Regions from separate parts of the Specibacter sp. BI4 genome, predicted to be linked through region 3. Evidence: predicted binding sites of a transcription regulator. Region 3 holds the regulator's gene; each other region holds the start of a gene.

Region 1 (5,918 bases), 1.4 Mb from region 3:
CTGCCTGCGACCAGCGGAGATGCTGAGCTGGCATCCCTGCTGGGCACATCCGATGACGCGTCAATGACAGCCGTGATCGATTCGCCCCGCTCACGGCACCGCACCGGCGCTGCCCCGGAACGGGCCGCAGGGGACAACGCAGCCTCAGGGGACGCTGCAAACGTGCCGTCGGGCGAGGTGGCCGTAAACGATTCGCGGCCCGCCAAGGATGCAGAAATATCAAGGACCAGTGAAGAGAGCGTGACAGCAGTGAGTGGGGCCCAAGAGACGCCGGCCGGCAATGCAGCTGACGATGCCCCGACGTCAACGTCGTCAATGACGGCACCGGCAACGGAGTCGACCTTGCTGCCCAAGGTGGCTCCCAACGACGCCGACCACACATGGGGCGACGCGCCCTCCGACCGCGGCCATGACGCATGGCTGCGCGAGAACAAGCCCCCGCATTGGGGCTGAGGACGGGCGTGGCCACACCACCGAAAATACCGGGCATGGGCGCGTTCAAGGACAAGAACACCGGGACACCCAAACCGGCAGCTCCACGACCGGTGGCTGTGGCCGCGTGGTTGCTGGTTGTTGCCGCAGCAGTGCAGGTAGTGGCCTCGATCATGGCAGTGGCCTACGCAGTGTCGCCTGACCGCCTCGTGTCGATTCAAGCCCAGATCGACACCATGAGCGGATCCGTGCCGAGCCTTGAATCCATGCGGAACATGGGTGTGATCACAGTGCTCCTGGCCGGTGTTGCCACCGTGTGCGCGTATTTGCTGTTTGCCTTCTTTCTGCACAAGGGCCGGACCTGGGCCAGGGTTGCGGTGGGCGTGCTGGTGGTGCTGACCTTGACTCAGCTGGTCGGATTCACCCTGCCGCAGGGCCTGACCACCGCGGCACAGCTCGTACTCGGTGGCATCGCCGCCGGCTTGTGCTATTTGCCTGCGCCAAACAATTACTTCGCGGCCGTCAAAGCCGCCAGGAACTAACCGGCCGCCAGCCGGGCGTCTGCGCATCAATTCAGCAGGATCAGGAATACCTTTCCGCGGTTGATGGCGCCTGCCAGCTGGACGGACTGGCTGGCTGACGCCGCCACGACGACAATTCCCTCGTTTTCCTGTGCCGGGAGCAGCCCTCCGCCCGACCGGGCCAGGGAAGGTGTCCACAATACAGGCACATTTTCTGCCAGCACCTCATTGCTGACGGGCCCGTCCATGCCTTGGGTGCTGCTCAACACAACCGTGACCAGCTGGCCCTGGTGCAGCAGGGCGAGTGTGGACGGATCGCTCAGCCGCAGGGGCACGGCCTGGCTGCCGGAAGGGGACCCAATCAGCAGGCCGTTTCCCAGCAGCGATGCATCCGTGAGCACTTCGCCGCGGCGGACGGGACCGGACACCTGCCCTCCCTCCCAGCTGCCGGGCACGCCGGTACCAGTCGCAGACGCGGCCGTGCCAGCGGCCGGGAGCAATGCGCCGTCGGGCACCATGCGGGGACTCACCGTGGCGGCGAGCACGTCGTCCTTGGCAAGAATGTGGCCTGCCGGCAGATCACGGGCCGCAACCAGCACGGTGGTGGTGGCAGGGCTTGCCGGGGTGAGCTGCTGGACGGCAACGGCCGCCGCAACGCAGAGCAGGAGGGCCGCGAACAGCCGCCGGCGGCGCGCCATGAGCCGAAGAATCCTTTGGAGGGGCGACGGCGCCGCAGCACGTCCCGACCAGGAACGGGAGCTCCAGGCGGGCCCCGGATAAACGGGCGGGCTTGGGGGAGTGCGTGCGGGCTTCATGAGCCAACGCTAGGCCCGCCTGGCGGGCCCGCAACAGGGGTGCTCAACTGAATGTGGACAGCCTCGGGGCCAGCTGGGCCTGTGGGGGAATTACTGGGGAAATGCGATGGCCCGTGCACGGACCTTGCAGCGGCGGTCCGTTGTTAGCTGGACACGCCGGCGGTTGCCGGGCTCTTGGCCCCTTTGCTGCCTGAATCAGAATTGCTTGAAGTCGCGCTGCTTGACTCCGAGGACTTGGCCGCAGCGGAGCTGCCGGCCGACGCACTTGCGGAGTCGGAAGCGCCTGCGGCGGAAGCTGCCGGAATCGAGCTGGCGGCAGAGCGTGAGTCAGTGCGGTAGAAACCCGAGCCCTTGAACACGACACCCACCGAATTGAACTTCTTGCGCAGGTTTCCGCGGCATTCCGGGCAGACAGTCAGGGAATCGTCGGTGAACGACTGCTGGATGTCAAAGGCGTGGCCGCAATCTTTGCAGGCGTAGGCGTACGTGGGCACTGAATTTCCTCCTGGATACATGCGTCGGGACCCTGTGATCACCAGTCGCGTGGCTGGCAGTCCATGGTCCCAAGTGCTGATTCTACCATCTGCAGCTAAAACGCCCGCCGGAGCCTGGTCATTCCCGACGCTTCAGTGTTGCAGACGCCGGGGCTTCATTGAAGACTGTCGGCACCGGATCCCACCAGGATGTGTCCGGCCGGGGTGATCAGGCAATCAACAGGCACATCCAAGGCGTCGTGGGGGAGCAGCCCCGCTGCCAGAACTTCATGGTCATGGACGACGGCGGCGACGGGAACCGAGGCGGCCCCCGCCAAAAACCTGTCATAGTAGCCGCCGCCCTGTCCCAGCCGCACCCCTGAGTCGTCCGCGGCGAGTGCCGGGACGAAGATCGCCTGAACGGAATCCAACCGGTTGAAGGGGAGCCGGGGCCCTGGTGGTTCCATGACAGGGGCAAGGCTGCTTCGGACCAGCTCCACGCCCGCATGCCAGCGCGTCCAGCTGAGCTGCTTGCCGGGTTCACACACGGGAACATAGACGGTGTGCCCGGCAGCCGCCAAGGCCTCCAGGAGCGCATCTGTCGGCGGCTCGCCACCCGTGGAAATGTAAGCGCACACGGCAGTTCCGGCGGCGTGGCCGGAACCCGCATCGCCACCCGCACGGCCATCCGCGCCTCCGGCCGCATCGGCGAAGGAACCGAGAGTCCCCAGCCATCGCAGTGCCGTCCGGGACAAGTCCACGCCAAGTGCAGCCCACGCGGCGGCCGAAGTGTCGGAGCGGGCTTCCGTGCGGCGGGCACGCAGCGTGGCGCGCCACGCTGCCTTCTCAAGTGTGCTCATGCTGGTCCTGTCGGGGCTGTGAAAACTATCGCTGCTGCCATTATCCGTGGTTTTCGGGCTGTTTCAGCTAACCTAAGGGCATGACTTCTGCAAAAACTGTACGCAAGGCCGTAATTCCCGCTGCAGGCTTGGGAACACGTTTCTTGCCCGCAACCAAAGCAATGCCCAAGGAAATGCTGCCGGTCGTGGACAAGCCTGCCATCCAGTACGTGGTTCAGGAAGCCGTCAGTGCCGGCCTGACCGACGTGCTGATGATTACAGGGCGCAACAAGCGAGCCCTGGAAGACCACTTTGACCGTGTTCCCGTGACGGAGCAGCTGCTGGAGGAAAAGGGCGACACCGAGCGTCTCAACGCGATCCAACACGCTACCGAGCTGGGCGAAATCCACTACGTCCGCCAGGGCGACCCCAAGGGCCTGGGCCACGCAGTGTTGCGTGCCAAAACCCATGTGGGCGACGAGCCGTTTGCCGTGCTCCTGGGTGATGACCTGATCGACGAGCGCGATGAGCTGCTGACCACCATGATCGAGGTGCAACAACGCACCGGAGGCTCCGTCATTGCCTTGATCGAGGTTCCGCAAGACAAGATTTCCTCTTATGGCTGTGCCGACATGAGCGTTGTCGAGGGCGAAAACTATGTCCGCGTCAACCATCTCGTGGAGAAGCCCTCAGTTGAGGAAGCACCCTCCAACCTGGCCGTCATCGGCCGCTACGTGCTGCACCCGGCCGTATTCGAGGTTCTCGAAAACACGCCTCCGGGACGTGGCAATGAGATCCAGCTGACCGACGCCCTGCAGACCCTTGCCACCATGGAGGGCGAGGGCGGCGGCGTGTACGGCGTCGTGTTCTCCGGCCGTCGATACGACACCGGTGACAAGCTCAGCTACCTGAAGGCAGTCGTCACCCTCGCCTGCGAAAACGAAGAACTCGGCGATGACCTGCGCGACTGGCTGAGCGGGTTCACAGCCGACTTCAAGGGCTAGTTGCGTGTGGGGGCAGGCTATCTGGCCGGTGACCTTGGAATGTGGTGATTTGGTCCTGCGCCCCATCAAGCTTCGCGACAAGGCCGAGTGGACGCGCGTACGCAACCGCAATTCAGCCTGGCTGCAGCCGTGGGAGGCCAGCAACCCCGCCGGGCAGGGCGAGCTGCCCACCTATTCGGGGATGGTGCGGGTCTTGAACAGGCAGGCCCGCGAGGGCTCGGCCCTGCCGTTCATCATCACCGAGCGGATGCCCGACCGGCCCAGGCCGGCCATTGTGGGCCAGCTGACGGTGTCATCAATCATGTGGGGCTCCGCCATGTCGGCAACCCTGGGGTATTGGGTTGACCAGGGGCGTGCAGGGCGCGGCATTGTCCCGACGGCGGTGGCCATGGCCACCGACCACTGTTTCCAGCAGCTGGGCCTGCACCGGATGGAAATCAACATCCGGCCGGAAAACGCGGCCAGCCTCCGGGTGGTGCAGAAATTGGGATTCCGGGACGAGGGTCTGCGCCCGCGGTACCTGCACATCAACGGCCAGTGGGCCGACCACCGCAGTTTCGCGCTCACCGCTGAGGAAGTTCCCGGGGGAATCCTCAACCGATGGCTGGCAGCGCGGTAGCACCAGCGAGCCCGCCACACGTCAGCCGCCTCAGGGCAGCCGGCCCCGGCGGCGGGTGGGCCGGCCCGACGTCGGGCATCAGAAGACACGGATTTCTTCCCTTACCTGGCGACACACCGCCAGTAATGCCAGTAGGGACATGTTTCCCCTTTAGGGTTGAAATGTGGCCGGACACGAGTTGCCAGTCCACTCAATCCAGCAGTTGCAGGAGACGTCAATGGAAAGCATTACTTCCGACGCCCACACCCACGTGGAGCCGGGACCTTCAACGGCCATGCCCTCGGCTGCTGGGAATTCGCTGAGAATTCGTTGGAGCAGGACTTTTATTGCCCTTTTGGGCTTGATTGCGCTGTTTACTGCGGGCATCTCGGGCGCGCTCAATGTGTTTTCGATGGGGTCGGCAACGCTGTCCTGGACGTCGCTGGCAGTGTTTGCCGCCGTCATCGCCGGGCTGCGCGTGCTGGCCGTCCGTGACCAGTCCGCCCGCCGTGCAGCACGCCTTGGTGCAAGTGCGACGGCGAACCAGGCAGCCCGGGAATCGACAGCTGACGCTGTGGAGCTGAAGGAGACGACGCTCTTCGACGGTGCCGAGGGCCGCGAACCGGCTCCCGCGCAGAAGCCGCTGACGGCCGAAGAGCTGCGTGCCGCCGCGCTGCGTGTGGCCGCCAAGGGAACTGCCGACGCCAAGCTGGCACACACCCAGACCCTGGCCGAAGGCAAGCTCGAAGTTGAAACGTGGGAGCCCGTTGAGGTTCCTGTCCCCGGCTACGTGACGGCCAACCGTGCACTGACCTTGGAGAAGCCGCTGGTGCTTCCCGAGGTCCCGAAGTCCGCCGGCACCTCGATCAGGGCTGACCAGGCAGGCGTTGGCGTCGCCGGTGAAAGTGAAGGTGTCGTTGCCGTTCCCGACGCTGCCGTCGTTTCGGGCGGCAAGGTTGAGAAGGCCGCCAAGCCTGAAAAGCATGTGGCCGCGTCGGAACGCGGAACCCATGCACTGAACAACCTGGACGACGTCCTGCAGCGCCGCCGCGCCTAACACTCATTTGCCCGCAGTGCCCCGCAGTGCCCCGCACGGCTCTCCGGGCGGGGCCTTTGCTTCCCAGTGTTCTTTTGTCCCCACGTCAGGCGTAGGGTGAGCTTCATGGTGTTGATTGCTGTGGCAGGTGGGACTGGGCTGGCCGGGCGTGCTGTTGTGGAACACGCGGTTGCGGCGGG
Region 2 (5,918 bases), 1.5 Mb from region 3:
TGGATGTCAGCGGCGGTGTCAGCCTCGATGTAGGCGTGGCCGAGGGCGCCGGCCGGGAGCGATTCCAGCGCGGTGGCAATGGCCGGCAGGGCCGACTCGTCGCCGGCAAACAGGTGCCAATCGGCGTCGGGGTTGGGCTTGAAAGCGCCCCCAGGGCCACTGAAAATGATGCTGTCGCCCGGCGCAGCGGCCGCAGCCCACGGCCCGGCCAGGCCCTCTTGCCCATGCACCACAAAGTCGATCGCGATTTCCTGTGCGGCTGCGTCCACCCAGCGGACGGTGTAGGTGCGGGTCACTGGCCAGTGCTCGGGCGGCATGGTGTCCCGGAGCGCGAACACATCCACCGGCTGGGGATAGTCCACGCCGGGCTGCAGGAAATGAATCTTCACATACATGTCGGTGGCGTCCTTGGCCTCAAATTTCGCCAGCTCGGGGCCGCCGGCAATGACACGCACCATGTGCGGGCTGAGCTGTTCGGTGCGGACCACCCGAAGGGCGATTTGAGCGCGGGGACGGGGCGCGCGGGCCGGTGCTGCGGCAGGGGCGGTGTCGGCTGTTGTCACAGGGGGCTCCTCTTGCCGGACACGGGCCCGGCCTGGTTGGCGCGTCGCTCGCGCCTCGTGAAGTTAGGTTGTCCTAACTAGTCTAGGCCATGGGGAATGGCCCAGTCGATCGGAACGGCGCCTTGCGCTACCAGCAGATTGTTGACGCGGCTGAAGGGCTTGGAACCAAAGAAGCCCCGCGACGCCGACAACGGGCTGGGGTGGACCGACTCGACCACCGCTGTGCCTGCCAGCAGGGGAGCCAGGCGCTGGGCATCCCTGCCCCACAACACACTGACCAGCGGCTTGTTTCTGGCCGCAAGCGCCGCAATGACAGCCTCGGTGACTTCTTCCCACCCACGACGGCGGTGCGAACCTGCCGCTCCGGGCGCCACCGTGAGAACCCTGTTGAGCAGCAGGACACCCTGTCCGGCCCAGGCGGTGAGGTCGCCGTGGGCGGCGGGGGTTATGCCCAGGTCGGCTTCGAGTTCCTTGTAAATGTTGTTCAGGCTGCGGGGGAGCGGACGCGTTGTCCTGTCCACCGAGAATGCGAGGCCCACCGAGTGCCCCGGTGTCGGGTACGGGTCCTGGCCGACGATCAAGACCTTGACCTCCGCCAGGGGCGTGCCCAGCGCACGCAGCACCTGGGTGGGTTGGGGCAGGAAGCGGGTTCCGGCGTCGTACTCCTTGGCCAGCATGGCACCCAAGTTGCGCAAGGTGGCATCCAAGGGGGCCAGTGCTGCTGCCCAATCGGTGGCCATCATGGTCAGGGGAGCGGTGCGCAAGGTGGCCAGGGCCTCCAACTGCCGGGAGTCCCACGGGGCGGGGGCTGGGAGGTCAAAGAGTCCGGGGGTGCTGTCCATGGTCTCCATTGTGGACCATCGGCGGCGGGCGCGCGGTCCATCGCGGCGCCGTTCATTCCTGCACATCGGGAGCCCGCGGGCGGCTCGTCCACAGCAGCCCAAATGACATAGCTGTGATTCGCCCTTATTATGGACAGAGCGGGCCATTGACCATGGGCCGGAACGCGAGAATTTCAAGGGAGGGCTGTTGTGGCCGATGCAGTCCAGCACGGGCAGGACCCGGCGGATAATGCCCTGGCGGACCCGGCCCCAGCGGCGGCATCCCGGGACGGGATCAGCGAACGCGACGGCCAAATGCTTGACCTGGAACGGCAATGGTGGAAATACGCCGGCGCCAAGGAACAGGCCATCCGCGACATGTTCGACCTTTCAGCGACCCATTATTACCAGGTCTTGAACGCCCTGATCGACACGGATGCGGCATTGGCCTATGACCCCATGCTGGTCAAACGGTTGCGTAGACTACGTACGTCACGTCAACAGGCCCGATCCGCACGCCGGCTGGGCAACTGACGCGCCCCTCACCCAACGTACCCACAAGGACAACACTGCACAATGAGTAAATACCCGCGGGATGAATTCGACGCCGTTGAGGAGAGTTCGGCACGCCACGGCGTCCACCGGACCTCGATGGGGCCGCAAAGGCGCTCGTTGATGCCGTTGATGATTTTTGGAATTGCGGTGCTGTGCGTTGGCTTTTTTGCGTTTCTCATCGTGCCCAAGGTGCTCAACAACACCACGCCGCCCCCGGTTGCGGTGAACTCGTCCTCGGCTCCCGCAGCAACCCCGGCGGCTATTCCCACGAAAGCGCCCACACCAGCTCCTGAGGAAGCACCGTCGCCCACTGCTGAGTCCACGCCCGACTCCGTGGTCGACAAGAGTGCTCCGGTGGCAATTTTCAATGCCACCGGCATCTCCGGGCTGGCCGCACGGTACTCCGGGCTCGTCACGGCCGACGGCTGGGCGGTTTCGCAGTCGGCCAACTGGGCGGGGCAGCCCCAGACAACGTCAGTAATCTTCTACAACGGCGTGGAGCAGAAGGCCAACGCGGAAGCACTTGGTGTATTGTTGAACATTCCGACAGTGGTCGACACCGCAGAGCTGGGAGTGCCGCTCTCGGTGGTGTTGGGGCCCGGCGCCTAACTCTCACCACGCATGTCAACGGCCCCCACGTCAATGATGTGGGGGCCGTTGTTGTGCCGGCTCATGCGGGGTGCGGCGGTCCCGGCCGCGGGCCTGGCTGCCTGCACTTCAAAAACTACCCTTCAAGCACAGCGCTTAACATACGACGGAGATGGGCACCTCTCTGCTGAAGGGTGCCCATCTCCGTCGTACTACATACCTTCGGCAACGGCAGACAGGTCCGCCGCGCTCCGGGAATTAGTCTTTGAGCGGGATGCCCTTGGCGTCTGTGCGGTAGCCGTCCTGGCCGATGAGGATCAAGATGCCCTCGACCAAGCCCCAGATTGCCATGACCGGGTAGAGGAAGCCGATGCTGAGTACTGAAACCAGCAGCTGGATCAAGGCGTTCTTGTTCTTGCCCAGGTAAAAGTTGTGGATGCCCAAGCCGCCAAGCAGAATGCCGAGGATACCGGCAACCACCTTGGACTTCTGCTCTCCACCCGGAGCGACACCATACCCCGGCTGCTGGTACCCCTGCTGCATGTTCTGCTGCGGATAGCCCTGCTGGGCGCCTGGCTGCGGGTAGCTCGGAGCCTGCGGTTCCGCCGGCTCCTGGTAGCTCGGGGCGGCTGGGGGCTCGAACGACGCGGGCGCCTCGTAGCTGGGCGGTGCCTGGCTGCCGGCGGCATAGCTGGCGGGCTGGTCGTAGCCGGCAGGAACCTCGGGCTCGGCCGGCGGAGTCTTTTCGGGGTTGATATTTTCACTCATGGTGTCTCCTGGTGCTAGTGCTGTGGCACACGCCGCTGCCGGGAGGCAGGGTGTAAATTGCTTATGCGTGCATCGGAATACTTACAGGCACCACGCTATCTGTTCATGGGGCTCTCCGAAAGAGCAGCCCGCCAGTGAGTCGCGACTGTGACTGTCGGCATCGAATCCAAGCTAAGTGGAGCTCAAACTGTCTCGATGCCAAACAGTGCCGATTCGTACCTATACAAACTGGCTCGTTCCCAGATGGTCGGCATGACGCGTTCGCGGCCTCCGTTGACGCAGCCCGGGGGTGGTTCTTGCCGGCAACCGTGCGGCTTTGCCTGCCCGGTGTGCTTCTGCTGGCGTTCGCCACAAGCCGATACTCGGCTTCCCACTTGCACTCTGTGGTGCCGGGTGCTAATTATTGAGTTAGCACTCTGAGGTGGTGACTGCTAATTATTAGCTGTTCAACCGCCGTCGGAGGATTGAACTTTCCTCATTGGGCGAGGGTTCGCAGCCGGTGTAAATAGATCATTGGCTGGGAATCCGTCCGTCGCGGGCGCCGCAATGAGGATCTCTCTATCCGAAATGACTGTCCCGAAAGGACTGAAGCCTCCATGGCCAAACTCATTGCATTTGATGAAGAGGCACGCCGCGGCCTTGAGCGTGGGTTGAACATCCTCGCCGACGCTGTCAAGGTCACCTTGGGCCCGCGCGGTCGCAACGTTGTTCTCGAAAAAAAGTGGGGAGCACCCACAATCACCAACGATGGTGTTTCCATCGCCAAGGAAATCGAACTTGACGATCCTTACGAGAAGATCGGCGCCGAGCTGGTCAAGGAAGTCGCCAAGAAGACTGACGACATTGCCGGCGACGGCACCACCACGGCCACCGTGCTGGCACAGGCACTCGTCAAGGAAGGCCTGCGCAACGTAGCCGCCGGCGCCGACCCGCTGTCACTTAAGCGCGGCATCGAGAAGGCTGTTGCAGCCGTCATCGAGCAGCTGCTCGCTTCCGCCAAGGAAATCGAGACCAAGGAAGAGATCGCCGCAACCGCGTCCATCTCCGCCGGGGACCCCGAGATCGGTGCACTTATTGCCGAAGCACTGGACAAGGTTGGCAAGGAAGGTGTTATCACCGTCGAGGAGTCCAACACCTTCGGCCTGGAACTCGAGCTCACCGAGGGCATGCGCTTCGACAAGGGTTACATCTCCGCGTACTTCGTGACCGACACTGAGCGACAGGAAACGGTTCTTGAAGACCCGTACATCCTGATCGTGAACTCCAAGGTCTCCAGCGTCAAGGACCTGGTCGCCGTTCTGGAAAAGGTCATGGCGTCCAACAAGCCGCTGCTGATCATCGCCGAAGACATTGAGGGCGAAGCTCTTGCCACGTTGATCGTGAACAAGATCCGCGGCCTGTTCAAGTCCGTTGCAGTCAAGGCTCCGGGCTTCGGCGACCGCCGCAAGGCTCAGCTCGCTGACATCGCCATCCTCACCGGTGGCCAGGTCATCGCTGAAGAAGTCGGCCTGAAGCTCGAAAACACCACACTCGACCTGTTGGGCAAGGCCCGCAAGGTTGTTGTGACCAAGGACGAGACCACGATCGTCGATGGAGCCGGCGATGCCGAAGCCATTGCCGGCCGTGTTGCACAGATCCGTGCCGAGATCGAAAACTCCGATTCCGACTACGACCGCGAGAAGCTGCAGGAACGACTGGCCAAGCTGGCCGGCGGCGTTGCAGTCATCAAGGCCGGTGCCGCAACCGAAGTTGAGCTCAAGGAGCGCAAGCACCGCATCGAAGATGCAGTGCGCAACGCAAAGGCTGCTGTCGAAGAGGGCATCGTCCCCGGCGGTGGCGTTGCCTTGATCCAGGCAGGCGTTACGGCGTTCGAAGGCTTGAACCTGACCGGCGACGAAGCAACTGGCGCGAACATCGTCCGCGTTGCCATCGATGCTCCGTTGAAGCAGATTGCCTTCAACGCAGGCATGGAGCCCGGCGTAGTTGTGGACAAGGTCCGCGGCTTGCCCATCGGCCACGGTCTGAACGCTGCAACCGGCGTTTACGAAGACCTGCTGGCTGCTGGCGTCAATGACCCGGTAAAGGTCACCCGCTCTGCCCTGCAGAACGCGGCATCCATTGCCGGTCTGTTCCTCACCACCGAAGCTGTTGTCGCAGACAAGCCTGAGAAGGCTGCTCCGGCTGGCGGCGGCGGAGACGACATGGGCGGCATGGGTGGCATGGGCGGCTTCTAGTCCCCAACACCCGTTCGACTAACAAAAGGCGCCATCGCCCCGAGGGTGGTGGCGCCTTTTGTGTGCCCGAAACTGCGGCTGCAGCGACCCTTTGCACTTAAATGTCAGTGGAGTCTGAAAGTATGGGGTCATGACAATTGTTGCTGCTGCCGATGGTTCGGCTTTGGGAAATCCCGGTCCTGCGGGCTGGGCTTGGTACGTCGATGACAACTGCTGGGGTGCTGGCGGCTGGCCACACGGAACCAACAACATGGGTGAGCTCATGGCAGTCCTGGACTTGTTCAAGTCCACAGCCCACCTCCCGCAGGAACCGCTGCACATCCTGTGCGACAGCCAATACGTCATCAACAGCGTCACCAAGTGGATGCCCGGATGGAAACGCAAGGGCT
Region 3 (5,918 bases):
AGGCTGCCGTCGGTGCGGCCGGGCGAAAATTCAGCCTGTACGCGCACATCCCGTTCTGTGCCGTGCGCTGCGGCTACTGCGACTTCAACACCTACACTGCCACCGAGCTTGGTGGCGGCGCCTCCCAGGACGCCTATGCGGCCACGGCGGTTCGTGAGGTGGAGTTTGCCGCCGGTGCCATCGCCGCATCCGGGTTGCCGCCGCGCAAGCTGAGCACGGTGTTCTTTGGCGGCGGCACCCCAACCCTTTTGCCTGCCGGCGACCTCACCCGCATCCTGGGTGCCGCCGTCGACCAATGGGGACTTGAGGACGGCGCCGAGGTCACCACGGAAGCCAACCCCGACTCGGTCACGAGGGAATCCCTGCAGGAATTGTTCGACGGCGGATTCACCCGCGTGTCGTTTGGCATGCAGTCCGCTGTGCCGCACGTCCTTAAGGTGCTGGACCGCACCCACAACCCCGAGAAGGTGCCGCAGGCCGTTGCCTGGGCGCGTGAGATTGGGCTGCGGGTGAGTGTGGACCTGATCTACGGCACGCCGGGGGAGTCAATCGCGGACTGGGAAACGTCGGTGCGGGCGGCCCTGAGCTACCAGCCCGACCACATCTCCGCATACTCGCTCATCGTGGAAGACGGCACCAAGCTGGCGGCCCAGATTCGCCGCGGCCAGGTGCCCAACATCGACGACGACGATCACGCTGTCAAGTACGAGCTTGCCGACGCCCTCTTCCAGGAGGCGGGCCTGTCCTGGTATGAGGTCAGCAACTGGTCGCGCACCCCCGAGGATGCCTGCCAGCACAATCTGGCTTATTGGCGCGGAGACGACTGGTGGGGGCTCGGCCCCGGTGCGCACTCGCACATGGGCGGTGTGCGCTGGTGGAACGTCAAGCACCCCACCGCCTACGCGAACCGGCTGGACAAGGGCGAATCGCCGGCAGCCGGACGGGAAACCCTGGACGCCGACACACGCGAAATGGAACGCATCATGTTGATGTCGAGGCTCTCAGAGGGACTGGCCACGAACACGCTGTCACCGGGCGGCCGAAAGGCTGTTGCCGGGCTCATCGCCCAGGAACTCGTTGACCCGCTCAAGGCCTTCGCCGGGACACTCGTCCTCACGCTGAAGGGCCGGCTCCTGGGCGACGCAGTAACCCGCGCCCTCCTGGATTAACAAAAACTGACCCGCGGTTGTGGTTGTGAAACCGGCGAAATCATGCCGATTGACAACCAGAACTGCGGGTCAGATTGTGCCTGAGTTATTTGTGCCTGAGTTACTTGAGCAGGCGCAGGTTCCAGGCGTAACGGTACGGTTGGCCCTTGTTGACCTGCACCGCGGCGATGACCGAGAAAACTGTCAGCACGGCCCATATCAGCAGTGCCAGCATTGAGCAGGTTGTCGCCATTGACGGGCTGAAGAACGAAAATACCAGGGCTAAAACGTTCAGGAGCACGGCGGCAATTGTCGGCGGCAGCGTGAAGTTCAGCGCTTCAAGTGATTCCTGGGCAGTAAACCTGCCCCGGGGGCCAAGCACCTTATTGATCAGCAGGGACGGAACACAGCCAAGGATGCCGCCGCAATGGGCGATAAAGGCCCACTGCCTCTCTTCTGACGGGGTGAGCGGCAGCTGGGGGGCACCAGATTTTTGGTTTACCGGTTGACTCACAATGACGGGCCTTTCAACAAGCGAAACTGCGGGTCCGGAAGAAAACCGGCCTCTGCACTAGGATACCGGTGCCGTGAGGAAATCGATGACCTCTTCGACACGCCCCAGCAGTGACGGTTCCAGATCCGCATAGGAATTGACCCTGGACAGCAACCGCTGCCAGCCAATCCCAACGTCTTCGGCCGTCGTGTGGGGCCAGCCGAAGGCCTTGAGGATGCCGAGCTTCCACTCCATGGATCGCGGGATAACAGGCCATGCAGGGATGCCCAACGTGGCAGGCTTGATGGCCTGCCACACGTCAACGTAGGGGTGTCCCACCACCAGGACATTCTTGTGCATGCCCGGGGCTTTCATGAGATTGGCCACAATCCGTGTTTCCTTCGAGCCGGGCACCAGATGGTCAACCAAAATGCCCAGTCGGCGGTTGGGCCCGGGGGAGAAGTCGGCCACCGCGGCGGCCAGGTCGTCAATGCCGCGCAAGGGCTCAACCACTATCCCTTCCACCCGCAGGTCGTCTCCCCAGACCTTCTCGACCAGTTCGGCGTCGTGCTTCCCCTCAACCCAAATGCGGCTGGCCTTGGCCACCCTGGCCCGGGTGTCGGCCACCTTGACGGATCCGGATGCGGTGCGCAGCTTTTCCTTGGGGGCGCTGTGCACGGGTGCCACAAGCTCGACGGGCTCGCCTTCCAGCAGGAAGCCAAAGCCGAGGGGGAAAGCCCGGATTTTCTCGCGCCTGTCGGCAAGTTCTACAATGTGCATGCCGCCGGACTTCTCCAAACGGACCACCGCCCCCACCCACCCGGACTGGACGTCCTCCACAACCAGCCCGGGGCGGGCGTCAACCTTGCGCAGGGTGCGCGGGGGCGGTGCACTGAGATCTTGGGGTCCCCATTGGTTGTAGTGCACGTAAAAAACCTGACTCTTGGCGTTCGAGGCAACGCTCATGGCGAACGCTGCGGGGTGAAAACCCATGCTAGCCGGTGCCAGTGCGCCCGCGGGTGCATTGTTGGCGTTTGCGGCCATGGGTGGGTCGGTGAAAAGGTATTAGACTTAGCAGTTGGTTGGGTAGAGTGCCAATGCGGGCTTTGTCTGCCCCATTGCAGCAACAGCTGCAGCAATTACAGGATCAGTGCCAGAGAACAGGAGGTGCCGGGCATGAGTGAACCACGCAAGTTGGAGGTTCTGCGGGCCATTGTTGAAGACTATGTGCATACGCGCGAGCCCGTCGGTTCCAAGGCTTTGGTTGACAGGCACCACCTTGGCGTTTCCAGTGCCACCATCCGCAACGACATGGCCGCCCTTGAGGAAGAGGGGTTGATCACAGCCCCGCACACCAGCTCGGGCCGCATCCCCACAGACAAGGGTTACCGGCTCTTCGTCGACCAGCTGTCCTCGGTGAAGCCGCTCTCGGCCGCCGAACGCCGCGCGATCTCGGTCCTGCTCGAGGGCTCCACCGACCTTGACGACGTGCTGGAACGCACCGTGCGGGCACTGGCGCAGCTGACCAACCAGGTCGCCGTCGTGCAGTACCCCAGATCCACGGCCGCCACTGTGCGCCACATTGAGTTTGTGTCCCTGACCGGGCACCAGGTGCTGGTTGTGTTGATTCTGGCCTCCGGCAAGGTGGAGCAAAACGTGATCGACGTCGGGGTTTCCCTCGACGATGCCGCGCTGGCGGGGCTTCGCCGGGTATTCCTGGCCGGGCTGCACGGGGTGGCCGTCGCGGGTCTGGCTGCCGCCGCCGCCAGGATTCCGCCGGGCGTGCCGCACGCCGACCAGGGCCCGGCGGGGCGGCTCGCCCAGGGGCTGGCGATGTTGGCCCGCAGTGCCCGCGAAGACAGGATCGTGATGGCCGGCACGGCCAACCTGGCCCGGTCCAACAATGATTTTCCGCTCAGTATCGGCCCTGTCCTTGACGCGCTTGAGGAACAGGTTGTGCTGCTGCGGCTGCTTGAGGCAATGGCACAGGATTCCTTGGGGATGGCAGTGGTCATAGGCCGCGAAAACCCCCACGATTCCCTTGCCGAGGCATCCGTTGTGGCGAGCAGCTACGGCCCCGGTGAAACCGCCAAACTCGGTGTAGTCGGGCCGACACGGATGGACTACCCCAACACCATGTCCAGCGTACGCGCAGTGGCACAATATCTATCTAGAATTCTGGCCGGTTAAGCGGCCACCGTTTCCACGTAAAGAGAGCAACATTTTGAGTAATCACTACGATGCATTGGGTGTCGCCCGCGACGCGACAGCCGAGGAAATCAAGAAGGCCTACCGCAAGCTTGCCCGCAAGCTTCATCCGGACGTCAACGACGCCCCGGATTCACAGGACCGCTTCAAGGCTGTCACCCATGCCTACGAGGTTCTCTCCGACCCGCAAAAGCGGCGCGTCTACGACACCACTGGCAATGAAAACGGCAACGACAACGGCGCCGGCAACTTTGGCGGTGGCGGCGAGGGCTTTGCGTTCCAGGACATCTTCGAGACGTTCTTTGGCGGCGGCGGGGGCGGTGGCGGCGGACGAGGTCCGGCGTCGCGCACGCGGCGCGGCCAGGACGCCCTCATCACCGTCCGTGTGGAACTGCGTGAGGCAGTCTTTGGCGTGAACAAAAAGCTTGAAATCGACACCGCCATCACGTGCCCCACCTGCGACGGCAGCTGCTGCCGCAAGGGCACGGCGCCCACCACCTGCGACGTTTGCCACGGAAGCGGCCAGATCCAGCGCCCCATGCGCTCCATCCTGGGAAATGTCATGACGCTGGCAACCTGCAACTCCTGCCAGGGCTTTGGCACCATGATCCTTGACCCCTGCAACGAGTGCATGGGGGAAGGGCGCATCCGCGACCGCCGCGCGTTCACCATCAAGGTCCCTGCCGGCGTCAGCACGGGGACCCGGATCCAGCTGGGCGCCCAGGGCGAGGCCGGCCCCGCCGGTGGGCCCGCCGGTGACCTGTACGTGGAGATGAAGGTCAACAATGACCCCGCCTTCATGCGTGAGGGCGATGACCTGCACGCAACACTCAGTGTCCCCATGACGGCTGCGGCACTGGGCACCGAGCTCACTTTTGAGACGTTCGACGGCGAGCAGCCGATCAGCATCAAGCCGGGCGCCCAAGCCGGGGAAGTCATCAATCTGCGCGGCCTCGGGGTCACCCACCTGCGCGGCTTCGGACGAGGGGACTTGAAGGTCCACGTCCACGTAGAAACGCCCACCAAGCCCGACGCCGCCCAGGAAGAGCTGCTGAAGCAGCTGGCGGCCCTGCGCGGCGAGACGTACAGTGAAGGCAAGCTCGTCACCAGCGGCGGCATGTTCGCCAAGCTGCGTGACAAGTTCGGCAGCCTCTAAGCGGCCATGAGCAACCCTGTCTTCCACGCCGCCCCGGAGCTGCTGGCCGGACTCGTGCCCGGGGCGCACTTCACCCTGGACGGGGCTGAGGGCCGCCACGCCACCACCGTCAAGCGGCTCACTGCCGGCGAACCTGTTGACGTGTGCGACGGCGCAGGGCTGCGTTTGGTCTGCACCGTCACCAACGCCGGCAAGGGCACCCTGACGGTCCTCGTTGAGGCTGTGCAGCCCGAGCCCGCCCCCGCCCTTGAGCTCACCTTGGTCCAGGCCCTGGCCAAGGGGGACCGGGACGAACTGGCCATTGAAATGGCCACCGAATTGGGCATCGACACCGTGGTGCCGTGGCAGGCGGAACGCTCAATTGTGCGTTGGAAGATGGACAAGGCAGTCAAGGGGCCGGAGAAGTGGCGCCAGGTCGTGGCCGCCGCCGCGAAACAAGCCAGGCGGGCCTCGGTGCCCAGGGTGGGATCCCTGGCTGGCACCGCAGCCGTCTGCGAACTCATTGCGGACGCCGGCCTGGCCTTGATTTTGCACGAAGACGCCGTGGATTCGGTGGCGACGATTGCCCGGGAGTGGTTCGGGAACAGCGGCCGGCAGCAGTCGGCAGGCCCGGCGGGCGTGCTGATGATTGTCGGCCCCGAAGGCGGCATGAGCGCGGCAGAAGTCGAAGCCTTTGTCGCTGCAGGTGCCCGGACCGCGCTCCTGGGCAGGCATGTGCTGCGCTCCTCGACCGCCGGCCCCGCCGCCGTCGTGCTGCTCAGCCAGGAACTGGGCCGCTGGTAGTCACCGTCCCGCGCCCACCAACAACCTCCCTGCAAAACTGACCCGCAGTTGTGGTCGTAAAAACGCCGATTTTGGGCTGTTTTACGACCACAACTGCGGGTCAGATCTGATGGGGGTGAGGGTGGGGGTG

What was found. The regulator HrcA, encoded in region 3, represses chaperone genes, less so after heat shock. The targets are predictions, from matches to a motif close to TTNGCACTCGNNNNNNNCGAGTGCNAA.
Region 1: the regulator HrcA is predicted to act here: its motif matches at 2,316-2,342, upstream of AC1L6K_RS05800 (FmdB family zinc ribbon protein).
Region 2: the regulator HrcA is predicted to act here: its motif matches at 3,704-3,730, upstream of groL (chaperonin GroEL).

The regions. Positions count from the first base shown of each region.
Region 1 is NZ_CM155265.1:1,235,466-1,241,383, forward strand. Features, by position in the region: gene AC1L6K_RS05785 (AAA family ATPase) at 1-453, shown strand, start outside; gene AC1L6K_RS05790 (hypothetical protein) at 489-974, shown strand; gene AC1L6K_RS05795 (SAF domain-containing protein) at 1,001-1,651, opposite strand; gene AC1L6K_RS05800 (FmdB family zinc ribbon protein) at 1,912-2,262, opposite strand; gene AC1L6K_RS05805 (5-formyltetrahydrofolate cyclo-ligase) at 2,418-3,101, opposite strand; gene galU (UTP--glucose-1-phosphate uridylyltransferase GalU) at 3,182-4,084, shown strand; gene AC1L6K_RS05815 (GNAT family N-acetyltransferase) at 4,089-4,703, shown strand; gene AC1L6K_RS05820 (hypothetical protein) at 4,921-5,739, shown strand; gene AC1L6K_RS05825 (SDR family oxidoreductase) at 5,845-5,918, shown strand, end outside.
Region 2 is NZ_CM155265.1:4,175,891-4,181,808, reverse strand. Features, by position in the region: gene AC1L6K_RS18945 (siderophore-interacting protein) at 1-563, opposite strand, end outside; gene AC1L6K_RS18940 (uracil-DNA glycosylase) at 641-1,405, opposite strand; gene AC1L6K_RS18935 (DUF3263 domain-containing protein) at 1,640-1,918, shown strand; gene AC1L6K_RS18930 (LytR C-terminal domain-containing protein) at 1,961-2,548, shown strand; gene AC1L6K_RS18925 (TM2 domain-containing protein) at 2,786-3,295, opposite strand; gene groL (chaperonin GroEL) at 3,892-5,529, shown strand; gene AC1L6K_RS18915 (RNase H family protein) at 5,660-5,918, shown strand, end outside.
Region 3 is NZ_CM155265.1:2,633,386-2,639,303, forward strand. Features, by position in the region: gene hemW (radical SAM family heme chaperone HemW) at 1-1,169, shown strand, start outside; gene AC1L6K_RS12090 (DUF4870 domain-containing protein) at 1,270-1,662, opposite strand; gene AC1L6K_RS12095 (DUF3097 domain-containing protein) at 1,720-2,568, opposite strand; gene hrcA (heat-inducible transcriptional repressor HrcA) at 2,818-3,831, shown strand; gene dnaJ (molecular chaperone DnaJ) at 3,866-5,005, shown strand; gene AC1L6K_RS12110 (16S rRNA (uracil(1498)-N(3))-methyltransferase) at 5,012-5,788, shown strand.